Regions from separate parts of the Halomonas sp. XH26 genome, predicted to be linked through region 3. Evidence: riboswitches for the same ligand, from Rfam matches in the RefSeq annotation. Region 3 holds a riboswitch; each other region holds the start of a gene.
What was found. Region 3 has a riboswitch for thiamine pyrophosphate ahead of thiM (hydroxyethylthiazole kinase). Riboswitches for the same ligand answer to the same signal wherever they lie in the genome.

Region 1 (3,279 bases), 1.5 Mb from region 3:
TCTGACGTCGTTAGTAGGCTGCGAATCATGATCGTCCCTGTTAAGTTGGCTCACGGCTTAACGTTACGGCCTAACGCTTCGTCGATTAGGCAGATATGCCATTGTAACGCTGACGACAATAGACGCCAGCAACGCCCCTAGAAAAGGCCCCAACGTTGGGATACTGCCTGGAAAGGTAGCCGCCATGATGCCAGCTGCGATGCTTCCCTGGCTTAGCCATCCCGGTAGTATTGCCCCTACTAACCCAGCCATGCCGCCACCAATCGCCGCCATTGGCGTCATACGTTGCCATAGGCCGAGCAGCACAGGCACCACGATGGCAGCGCAAAGTAGGTCTGCTATCAAAAAGAGTCGCAGCACTGACAGTCCTTGCAGGGCAATAAATACCACCGGCACCATCATTGCGACCGTTATCCAACGTGCGGTCGTTAAAGATGCTGCATGTTGTTCACCGCCACGCCCAACTATCAGAGACGCTATACCGTTTTGCAGCGTATCGACACTTGAGGTCACTAGCGTGACTGCCAACACCAATGCAGGTAATGCCACCCAGGCAGGCGCATCTGTTAACAGCGCAAAGAAAGGAATAGGTGGTTCTCCCAAAGCAACACCGCTCATGGCGGCCATGATGCCGACACCGCCGATCACCATCACAACCAGTACGGTCAGACCGCCGCCTAGCCAAGCGCCACGACCTAAGCTCTGGTCATCCTGGGCAGCCCATACACGCTGCCAATAGCCCTGGTGAAAAAGATTGGCGGCGGTCACCGCAATCACGAGCGTCAGGGCAACACTGAGCGCACTTGCAATAGGAATAGAGGGCATGACTGCGTCATTCGGCATGGTTGGTAGCCGCCAAATCGCAACGCTACCTACGGCTAATAACAGGGCTAGTAAAAGCCATGCCTGCCAGCGATCCGTTGCGAGACTTGCGCGCAACCCACCAATCACCGTATACACCAAGGTAGTGAGCGCAACGCCAATAATCACTAGTGCAGGTGGTACATCGGAAAGCAGCGCGGTAATAGCACCTATCGCCGTCAGTTCCGCTGCTAAAAAACAGCCCATGTAGGCTACGGATACCAGTAGCACCCAATGACGCACCCCCTTGCCGTAACAAGCGTGGGCGAATTCGGCGATGCTTCTGCCTTCTGGCAATGCACGACGAATTTTTGGTCCGTACAACCCCAACACGATAAACGGCAGCGCAGAGCCAATGGCATAGCCTGCCAACGCTAAAGGACCAACAAAGGCACCAATTTCAGGCGGCGCAAACAGAATCCAGGCGCCCATTCCCGAGGCTAAAAAGGAGAATCCAAGTGTGGAAGCGGTTTGCGAGTTTCGTGCTGTGACATAGTCATCAAGCGACCCCTGCACATGACGTGCACGCAGGCCCAGAAAAGCAAAACAGAATAGCGCCGCACCAAGTACGGCTGACGTTAGGTAAGGCATGTCGCACTTCCTCCGCCGGTATGAACCGGATCAGGTTCCAGGGTCTGCGCAGTGCGCATTCTCAGCCCAACAGCTGCGGGCTCCCCTGGCGACAGTGAATGGAGACGCTATCCTCGGCGAAAGCGGCTCGTTAGTAAAGGCTGGGCGTTAGTAAAATTTATCCGCGAGTCACGCCTAGATGTGCGTCTTTATCCTACTAACGCGGTAGGCGTCCCATCAAATAAAACTCCTCATTGGGGGGCGTACCCGTCATGGTCACTAACCGATTCGACATGCCGAAAAAAGCAGCAATGGCGCCAATATCCCAACAGTCCTCTAGCGTAAAACCTACTTTCTCTAATGTTGTTTGCCACGCGGCAGAGAACTCCCCAACCTCAATCCCGCAGTGCAATGCAAAGTCCAGCATTACTCGATGGCGTTCGCTTAGCCCTGCCGCCAGATGATTGATAGCGACATTGTCAGCGACTAAAGGGTTTTTACTATAAATTCTCAATAGCGCGCCATGGGCAACAACACAATAGAGGCAACGATTGCGAGCACTGGTAGCCACAACAATCATCTCTTTCTCAGCTTTAGTCAGCGTGTCGGATTCACGCTCCATCAAAGCATCGTGATAAGCAAAAAAAGCGCGGAACTCCTCAGGGCGATGCGCCAGCATTAAGAATACATTGGGCACAAATCCCGCCTTGCTTTGCACTTTTAATATTGCATCACGAATATCGTCAGGCAGTTCATCCAGCGTTTCTGGTACACGGAAACGGCTAAGTCGATTAGTCATCGTTACACCTCACTTCCTGATTGAGCTTTAAATTTTTGTTTTGATTAAACAATTATGTTGTTGGATAACGCGATTCGGTAACAAAACACTAAACAAAGTGACTTTCAATCGCGGCTAACGCTGTCCATACTCTCAACTATTCAATGACCTATAAGCCGTGCAGTAAATACATCAAACGGCAATTAACAGGGACACCAAAATGCATTATTCCGAAGCCAAAGAGCATACGCCTGGGCGCTTGCATACTCTTTTTGCCGACCCTTATTGCGCATTTAAAAACGACACCGATGAGCGTCAGCTTCATATCCGGGTAATGCTGCACACCCTTCTTGCCCTGCCTATGCATCACGCGCGTGCCACCCTCCGAGTTATCCATGGCTGGGAAAACGGCGGCTTCGAGCCAAGTGATCTAAAGCACAAGGACTTCCCGCTTGCCTCTTTAGATGATTTCCACCGAGTGGTTAACGAGGTCTCCTCGAACCCTCAAGAACACGAGACGTCGTTAAGCGCTAGCACGTCGCTCCTCTCAGCACCACTAGCTAGCGTATTCGCCAGCGCAGAAGCCGATGGCATCATCGTTTCTGACAAGCTGCGCAGCACACCTGCCCGCTGGCCTGCTTTGAAAGGCGGTTTAGCCATTTATACGCTCTTCAAAATGTATCATCGCTTAGTTTATGGCGAAGATGATAACTACCGCTGCTCTCAGTGCGAAACACCCGATGGCTTGCGTGAGCTGCATGAATTTCATCTCGAAGAAGGTGAATTTGCGCTGCTAGTTCCTCACATAGTTCCTCACAACGCAAAAACGCCAACTGCCGCTCCCACCATTCTCGTTATGCACGCCAGTCAGCTTGGCCCTATCGGCCAGCTCCTAAAAAGAAGTCTGCCGTTATTTCAGGATACTTGATCCGAAACGTTAAAAGCCCCGCTTATCGCGGGGCTTTTTCATGGTGCAATTAACTCAACGAAATAGTGCTATTAATACCGCTAGATACATTTTCTGGCTCAAACCAGCGGGCAGTGACCGTTTTGGTCTGCGTCCAGAAGGT
Region 2 (3,279 bases), 760 kb from region 3:
TATTCTGGCCAGTGGAAAGGTCCATGATGGTGTCCGATCCCCAGCGGATACCCCAGGTCATTTTGTCGACTTCTTCTTCAATCGACGAGGTAACTGCCGAGTTACCCAGGTTGCCGTTAATCTTCACCAGGAAGTTACGGCCAATAATCATCGGCTCGGATTCTGGGTGGTTGATATTGTTGGGGATGATCGCGCGGCCACGGGCGACTTCGTCGCGCACAAATTCCGGCGTGATCTCTTCCGGCAATTTTGCACCAAAGCTCTGGCCAGGGTGCTGGTGGCCAAGAATACGCTCCACTTCAGCGGTGCCTAACGTTTGGCGGCGCTGGTTCTCGCGGATGGCAATAAATTCCATTTCAGGAGTAATAATGCCCTGGCGCGCATAGTGCAGTTGGGTGACATTCTTACCTGGTTTTGCTCGGCGCGGGGTGCGCGTTAAATCAAAACGCAACTGAGCAAGCGTTGGGTCGTTAGCGCGGCGATTGCCGTACTCACTGGTGGGGCCGTCAAGGAACTCAGTATCGTTGCGCTCTTCAATCCAGGCGCGGCGCAGGGCGGGTAGGCCTTTGCGTAAATCGTTGTTGGCGGCTGGGTCGGTGTAAGGGCCAGAGGTGTCGTACACCAGCAGCGGCGGGTTCTCTTCATCAATGCTGCTGGTTTTAGTGGGCGATAGAGTGATTTCCCGAAACGGCACGCGGATATCGGGTCGTGAGCCTTCAACGTACACCTTGCGCGAGGCGGGCAGCGGTTGAATGGCGGCGGCATCGACTTGGGCGGTTTCTGCTAAAAAATGGCTGGTTCTACTTGTTACGGTCTCAGTTTTTGAGGTCTTAGCTTTTAAAGTTTTAGTTTCTAAAGTCTTCGTCATGACGGTCGTCTTCCTTCGTTGTTGATTATGGTTGTTGTGTTGGCTTAATGGGTGAGACTTTTGTCTGTTAGATCGCTGTCTATCAGATCTAGACCCATCTGCCAGAAGTCGATTTCCAGACGCGTAGCGTCGCGGAAGATCTTGCTCAGCTCGGCAAAGCGGGCGGGGGTAACATCGGCCAGGCGGGCGTTGAGCCATTCAAGCTCAGCCTGCATGGCGGCCTGAAACTCCTCGCTTTCGTACATCGCTATCCAAGCATCAAAAGGGTTTTGGCTGCCGCGTAGGGTAGAAGGCTGAGCGTTCAGCCAGTTGGCAATTTCTCCGTAGCCCACTAGGCAAGGGGCCAGCGCTACATGTAAATCGAGCAGGTCGCCGCGATTGCCGGTGTCTAATACGTAGCGGGTATACGCCAAGGTGGCTCTGGCTTCGGGAAGCTCCGCCAGCTCTTGCTCGGAAATCCCCCACTCCTGGCAAAAGCCAACGTGCAGGCCCAGCTCCACATCCACAATGGCTTTTAAACCTTCATGGGCTTGGCGCAGGTCAGCCAGCGTAGGGCTTTTATAGGCGGCCAACGCGTAGGCGCGGGCGAAGTGAATCAAAAACAGGTAATCCTGTTTCAAATAGTGGCGAAACGATGCTTCTGGTAGCGCGGCGGTACCCAACTGGCGGACAAAATCGTGCTCAATATAGGCGCGCCAGTCGTCATGGCAGGCATTAGTAAGATCAGCAAAGCGGTAGCCCATGGTGCCTCCGGTAGTGATGATCCGGAAGGTGGGCGGTTGAGATCGAGGGAATGGCGCAGAAGGTGGCGTGAAGCTAAGCCGAGGCCATCGCTTGATCCCTACGCCGGTACCCGCGCGCTCGTCATAGGAGCAGCGCATTAGCCGGATCAGGTTCAGCGGGACCAGCGCTTTGGCAGTATCAAGTGGATACGCCCTGCGCCATCTCAGCCGGATTCACCGGCACCCCGTCAAGCAGTTAGTGCCAAGCAGTCTAGGAGGAGGAGAGAAGAGATGCAAGGGGCACACGCAAGCACGCGAATTTCGGATAGACTGCCAAAATTGGCTTTGCTCTCTTGGGAATCAATAGGGTAGAGTCAAATTGAGCGGCTACAAAACCCCAATGAATGTGCCGTCGCGTTTATTGGGGGTTTGTAGCGAGGCGTATAATCACTGTTATATGCTGAAAACAGGAAATAGAAAGTGAAAGCAAACGAAACAAAAGTAGAAGACTTTTTATCTTCAAATAAAACCCAATTTGTAATTCCTGTTTATCAGAGAAATTACGATTGGTCGACAAGTCAATGCAAACAACTTTTTGACGACATTTTGGAAGTTGGAACAAGTTGCAAAATGAATGCTCACTTTATTGGTAGCGTTGTTTATGTTCACGATGATGTTTACACGTCTTCACGAATCAAGGAGTTAACCGTAATAGACGGTCAACAAAGATTGACCACATTGACATTAATATATTTGGCTCTTTATCGTTTGGCAATTGAAATTGGAGACAAAGGACTTGAGGCAGAAATTACTGAAACCTATCTGACTAACAAGTTTGCACCCGAAGAAGAAAAGCTAAAACTTCGACCAACTGAAAATAACGACAAAGCCATAAAATACCTTTTGAGAAGTGATAAGGACGAAGAATTTAGCGACTTCTCAAAAGTGATAGACAATTTCAACTACTTCAATAGTCGGATAACTGAAGAAAATTTGGAGTTCGTATTGAAAGGACTTGCAAAACTGATGTTTGTTGAAATCTCGCTCGACCGAGAGAAAGACGACCCACAAAGAATTTTTGAGAGTTTAAACTCGACAGGTCTTGAGTTATCACAAGCAGACTTGATTAGAAACTATATTTTAATGGGTCTTAATCGCAGAGAGCAAAATAAGATTTATAACAATTATTGGGAGATCATTGAGAAACTTGCAAAAGATGAAACCTTGAATACAAGCAAAGTTTCTGATTTTATAAGAGATTATTTGACTTTAGTAAACAACAAAATTCCGAATAAAAGCAAAGTTTATTTGGAGTTTAAAGCAAAGTTTCCAACAACTGATTTACAAGAATTAGAAGCCAATCTTTCGCCAATAAAATCGCTTGTTAAGTTTTACAATAAACTTCTCAATCCAAAGAACGAGACGGACAAAGAAATAAGATTACAGCTTGAATATATAAACAGACTTGAAATAAATGTGGCTTATCCCTTTTTAATGAAAGTCTATGAAGACTATTCAGAAAACGTAATTGACAAAGCCACATTTATAAAAGTTATGGATTTCATACAATCCTTTGCTTGGAGAAGATTTATTGTTGGTTTGCCAACAAACGCACTGAATAAAATATTTATGACGCTTTACGAAAAAGTGGATAAAAACGATTATTTGTTGACCTTGCAAAAATGGCTA
Region 3 (3,279 bases):
CGCCCGTTCGCAATGCTATCAGTCACTAAAAAGCTGGGCTGTTGCGCTATCCCTAAGCCTGCTTCAGCTGCATGCGTCAGCATATCGCCATTATTACTCTCTAGGGGGCCAGAAATACTAAGTAGTTGATGACCAATCCGCCAATCGCCACTGTTTTGGCCGCTTCGGTAGCGAAGGCAGCGGTGAGATGCCAAGTCTTCACTAGTCAGCGGCGTGCCATACTGGGCGAGGTAATCAGGTGATGCGCAAAACAGCATCCGGCACTGGGTGAGCCGTCGCGCCACTAAGCTAGAGTCGGGCAGGTTGCCAATACGAATGGCGACATCGTAGCCCTCTTCCAGCAAATCAACGCGGCGGTCGTTTAGATCCAAACGCACCTCAAGCCCAGGGTGCGTTTGCATAAACTGTGCAACCAGCGGTGAAAGATAGCGTGTGCCGAAGCTCATCGGGCCATTGATGCGCAACTGCCCGCTCACCGTACTGGTGCCACTGCCGATTTCTGCCGCTGCCTCGTCCAAAGCGATCAGAATGCTTTGCGCACGAACGAGATAGCGTTCTCCCGCTTCAGTGAGGTGCAGCCGCCGGGTGGTGCGCTGAATAAGCCGAGCACCCAATGCCTCTTCAAGCGCCATCACTTGGCGAGATACCCGCGTGCGAGAAAGGTCTAGCGCCTCGGCCGCGCGGGTATAGCTACCCAGCTCAGCGACCTTTACAAACGCCGCGATATGGTCGAGCTGGGTCATTGCGCGTGGAATGCCTGTGCAGCCAGGCGGGGGTCTGGCTGACCACAAATAGCAGAAATAACCGCAACACCGTTTGCCCCAGCGGCTTTCACTTGAGCCATGTGTTCAGCTTTTAGTCCGCCAATCGCGACACTGGGAAGTTGGCAAGCATTGGCAAGCCGTGCCAGCCCATCAAAGCCAATTGGCTGGGCGTGGTCTTGTTTACTGCCAGTTGCAAACACGGGCCCTAAACCGACGTAATTGAGCAATTCGACAGGTGCCTCCTGAAGTTGGGCTAGGGTGTTAATCGAAAGCCCGATAATGGCGTGTTGGCCAAGAGTGGCTCGCGCTGCTTGAACAGCTGTGTCGCTTTGCCCGACATGTAAGCCATCCGCTTGGCTGGCGAACGCCACGTTCAGGCGATCATTAATGATCAGAGGGACACCACTGCCAGCCAACATCGCTTTGAGACGTTTGGCCTGGGCGATCATGTGCTCGTCACTAGCGTGTTTATCGCGTAGCTGCACCATGGTAATGCCGCCCTGCACAGCAGCTTCAACGGTTTTTTCCAGACCCATGCCAGCGCACAGACCAGCATCGGTGACTAAATAGAGTGAAAGATCAAACGGCATGCACCGCCTCCCATTGAGCAAGAGTCGAAAGGTCGTCAGGGGATAATTGATACAGCGCATCCAATAGCGCCACCTGGAAACTGCCAGGGCCTTGAGCCTGCTCGCCTGCACGGCTTCCAGCGATGCTGAAACACGCCAAGGCGGCCAAGCTGGCCTCCAGCGGCTGCTCGCGGCTTGCGGCCACAAAGCTTGCCACCAGCGCACTCAATCCGCAGCCCAAGGTAGTCACGCGAGGCATGAGTGCGTGCCCACCTTTAAGCCGATAATGATCCGTGCCATCGGTGATGAAATCGCTCTCGCCAGTGACCGCCACCACGCAGCGATGTTGCTGTGCTAACGCAATGGCTGCGGTTGTAGCTTCTTGGGTGCTAGCAGTCGCATCGACTCCACGCCCTTGGCTGGCGAGTCCGTTAAGTGCCTGAATTTCTGAGGCGTTGCCACGAATAACGCTAGGCTGATAAGCCAGCAGCGTCTCGCAAACACGCAGGCGAAATGTGGTAGCACCAACAGCCACAGGGTCAAGCACCCACGGAATATGGTTTTCATGAGCAGTGCGCGCGGCGACTGCCATGGCGTCAGCCCAAGGGGAAGAGAGGGTGCCAATATTAATGGACAGCGCGCCAGAAATAGCCGTGAACTCCGCCACTTCTTCTTGAGCATGCAGCATGGCGGGGGAAGCACCTGTCGCCAATAGCAAGTTAGCGGTGCTATTCATCGCCACATAGTTGGTAATGCAATGTACCAGCGGTGTGGCAGCGCGCAGATCGCGGAGATAATCGCCGAGTGGGCGTGAAGGCATAATATCCTCCCGGCTGGGAGGTGATGCAGTTGCACCACGACTCCCTACGCCGGTGTTATCCGGTTCAGGTTCAAAGGGTGCTTCTCAGCCCGTTAAGCAAGGGCGCCCCTGTCGTGATGGTACTATCCTTGGCTTAGATCAATCTGTAAAGCCTGGGCAGCGCTATGAGCAAATATCAACGAAACGAGATGCGTGTTCCGTAGGTGAGCATCTCATCAGGCGTTATCGCCTTACCCTCAACACCAATCATTTCATCGCCACACTGGTCGGCAAACGTAAGCACGCCATGAGTGAGGCCCAGCTGTCCAAGGGTGTCGCGAATCTCACCGGTGCCCAAAAACGTGCTGACATGCCCCTCAGCACTGGTTAAATCAGAAACACCGTTCGCGTGATGGAAGCGAACCTTATAGATACCATCCATTGATTCAACTTCCACAATCGGTGAAAAGCCATTGTGTATGGCATGGGCTAACTGCTTTAACGTTATGTGGTCACCGAGGGGCATATCAATCGCGGTCATGGAAAACTCCTGTGGGCGCCTCAAAGGTGGGGCATCGCTCATGTTGCGGGAACTGCTTTTTGTAAAGTTTATGAATAATAAGTGTAGGGGTTTTGTTTAGTATTGCCAGTGTGCTTAATGTGACACTGCGTTAGTGAATCCTACATGCTTGTAAGGGCTGGTATTATGGCTCTAAAGCCCCCATGGTAAGCGGTAAGTGAGGCTCAATGGATTCAATGATCAGCATTAGCGACAGGAGAGCAAAATGAGTTTTCAAGGCGAACAACATTCCGGAGTCGCGCCCGTAGCGCCGCAAACCCAAGGGTTTCGCTTAAATCACACCATGCTGCGGGTGAAGGATCCCGAACGTGCGCTAGCGTTCTACTCTAAGGTTTTTGGAATGCAGGTGCTACGCCGATTGGATTTCGAAGAGATGCAGTTTTCGCTCTACTTCCTAGCCAATCTCGAAAGCAGCGATAACGTGCCAGAAGATACTCAAGCACGCACTGCCTGGACCTTCAGTCAGAAAGGCTTGCTGGAGTTGACGCATAATTGGGGCACAGAAGATCAGCAGGACTTTGCCTATCATGACGGTAACGCTGAGCCTCAAGGGTTTGGTCATATCTG

Region 1: linked by a shared signal. The riboswitch ahead of J4377_RS12975 (sodium:solute symporter) and the one ahead of thiM (hydroxyethylthiazole kinase) in region 3 are both predicted to bind thiamine pyrophosphate.
Region 2: linked by a shared signal. The riboswitch ahead of tenA (thiaminase II) and the one ahead of thiM (hydroxyethylthiazole kinase) in region 3 are both predicted to bind thiamine pyrophosphate.

Annotation. Positions count from the first base shown of each region.
Region 1 is NZ_CP071889.1:2,833,706-2,836,984, forward strand. It holds gene corA (magnesium/cobalt transporter CorA) at 1-29, opposite strand, end outside; gene J4377_RS12975 (sodium:solute symporter) at 64-1,452, opposite strand; TPP riboswitch at 1,442-1,549, opposite strand; gene J4377_RS12980 (peroxidase-related enzyme) at 1,649-2,230, opposite strand; gene J4377_RS12985 (hypothetical protein) at 2,430-3,137, shown strand; gene J4377_RS12990 (CoA-acylating methylmalonate-semialdehyde dehydrogenase) at 3,187-3,279, opposite strand, start outside.
Region 2 is NZ_CP071889.1:1,016,288-1,019,566, forward strand. It holds gene thiC (phosphomethylpyrimidine synthase ThiC) at 1-868, opposite strand, end outside; gene tenA (thiaminase II) at 913-1,611, opposite strand; TPP riboswitch at 1,690-1,848, opposite strand; gene J4377_RS04670 (DUF262 domain-containing protein) at 2,071-3,279, shown strand, end outside.
Region 3 is NZ_CP071889.1:254,188-257,466, forward strand. It holds gene J4377_RS01215 (LysR family transcriptional regulator) at 1-743, opposite strand, end outside; gene thiE (thiamine phosphate synthase) at 740-1,354, opposite strand; gene thiM (hydroxyethylthiazole kinase) at 1,344-2,153, opposite strand; TPP riboswitch at 2,178-2,273, opposite strand; gene J4377_RS01230 (hypothetical protein) at 2,329-2,673, opposite strand; gene gloA (lactoylglutathione lyase) at 2,918-3,279, shown strand, end outside.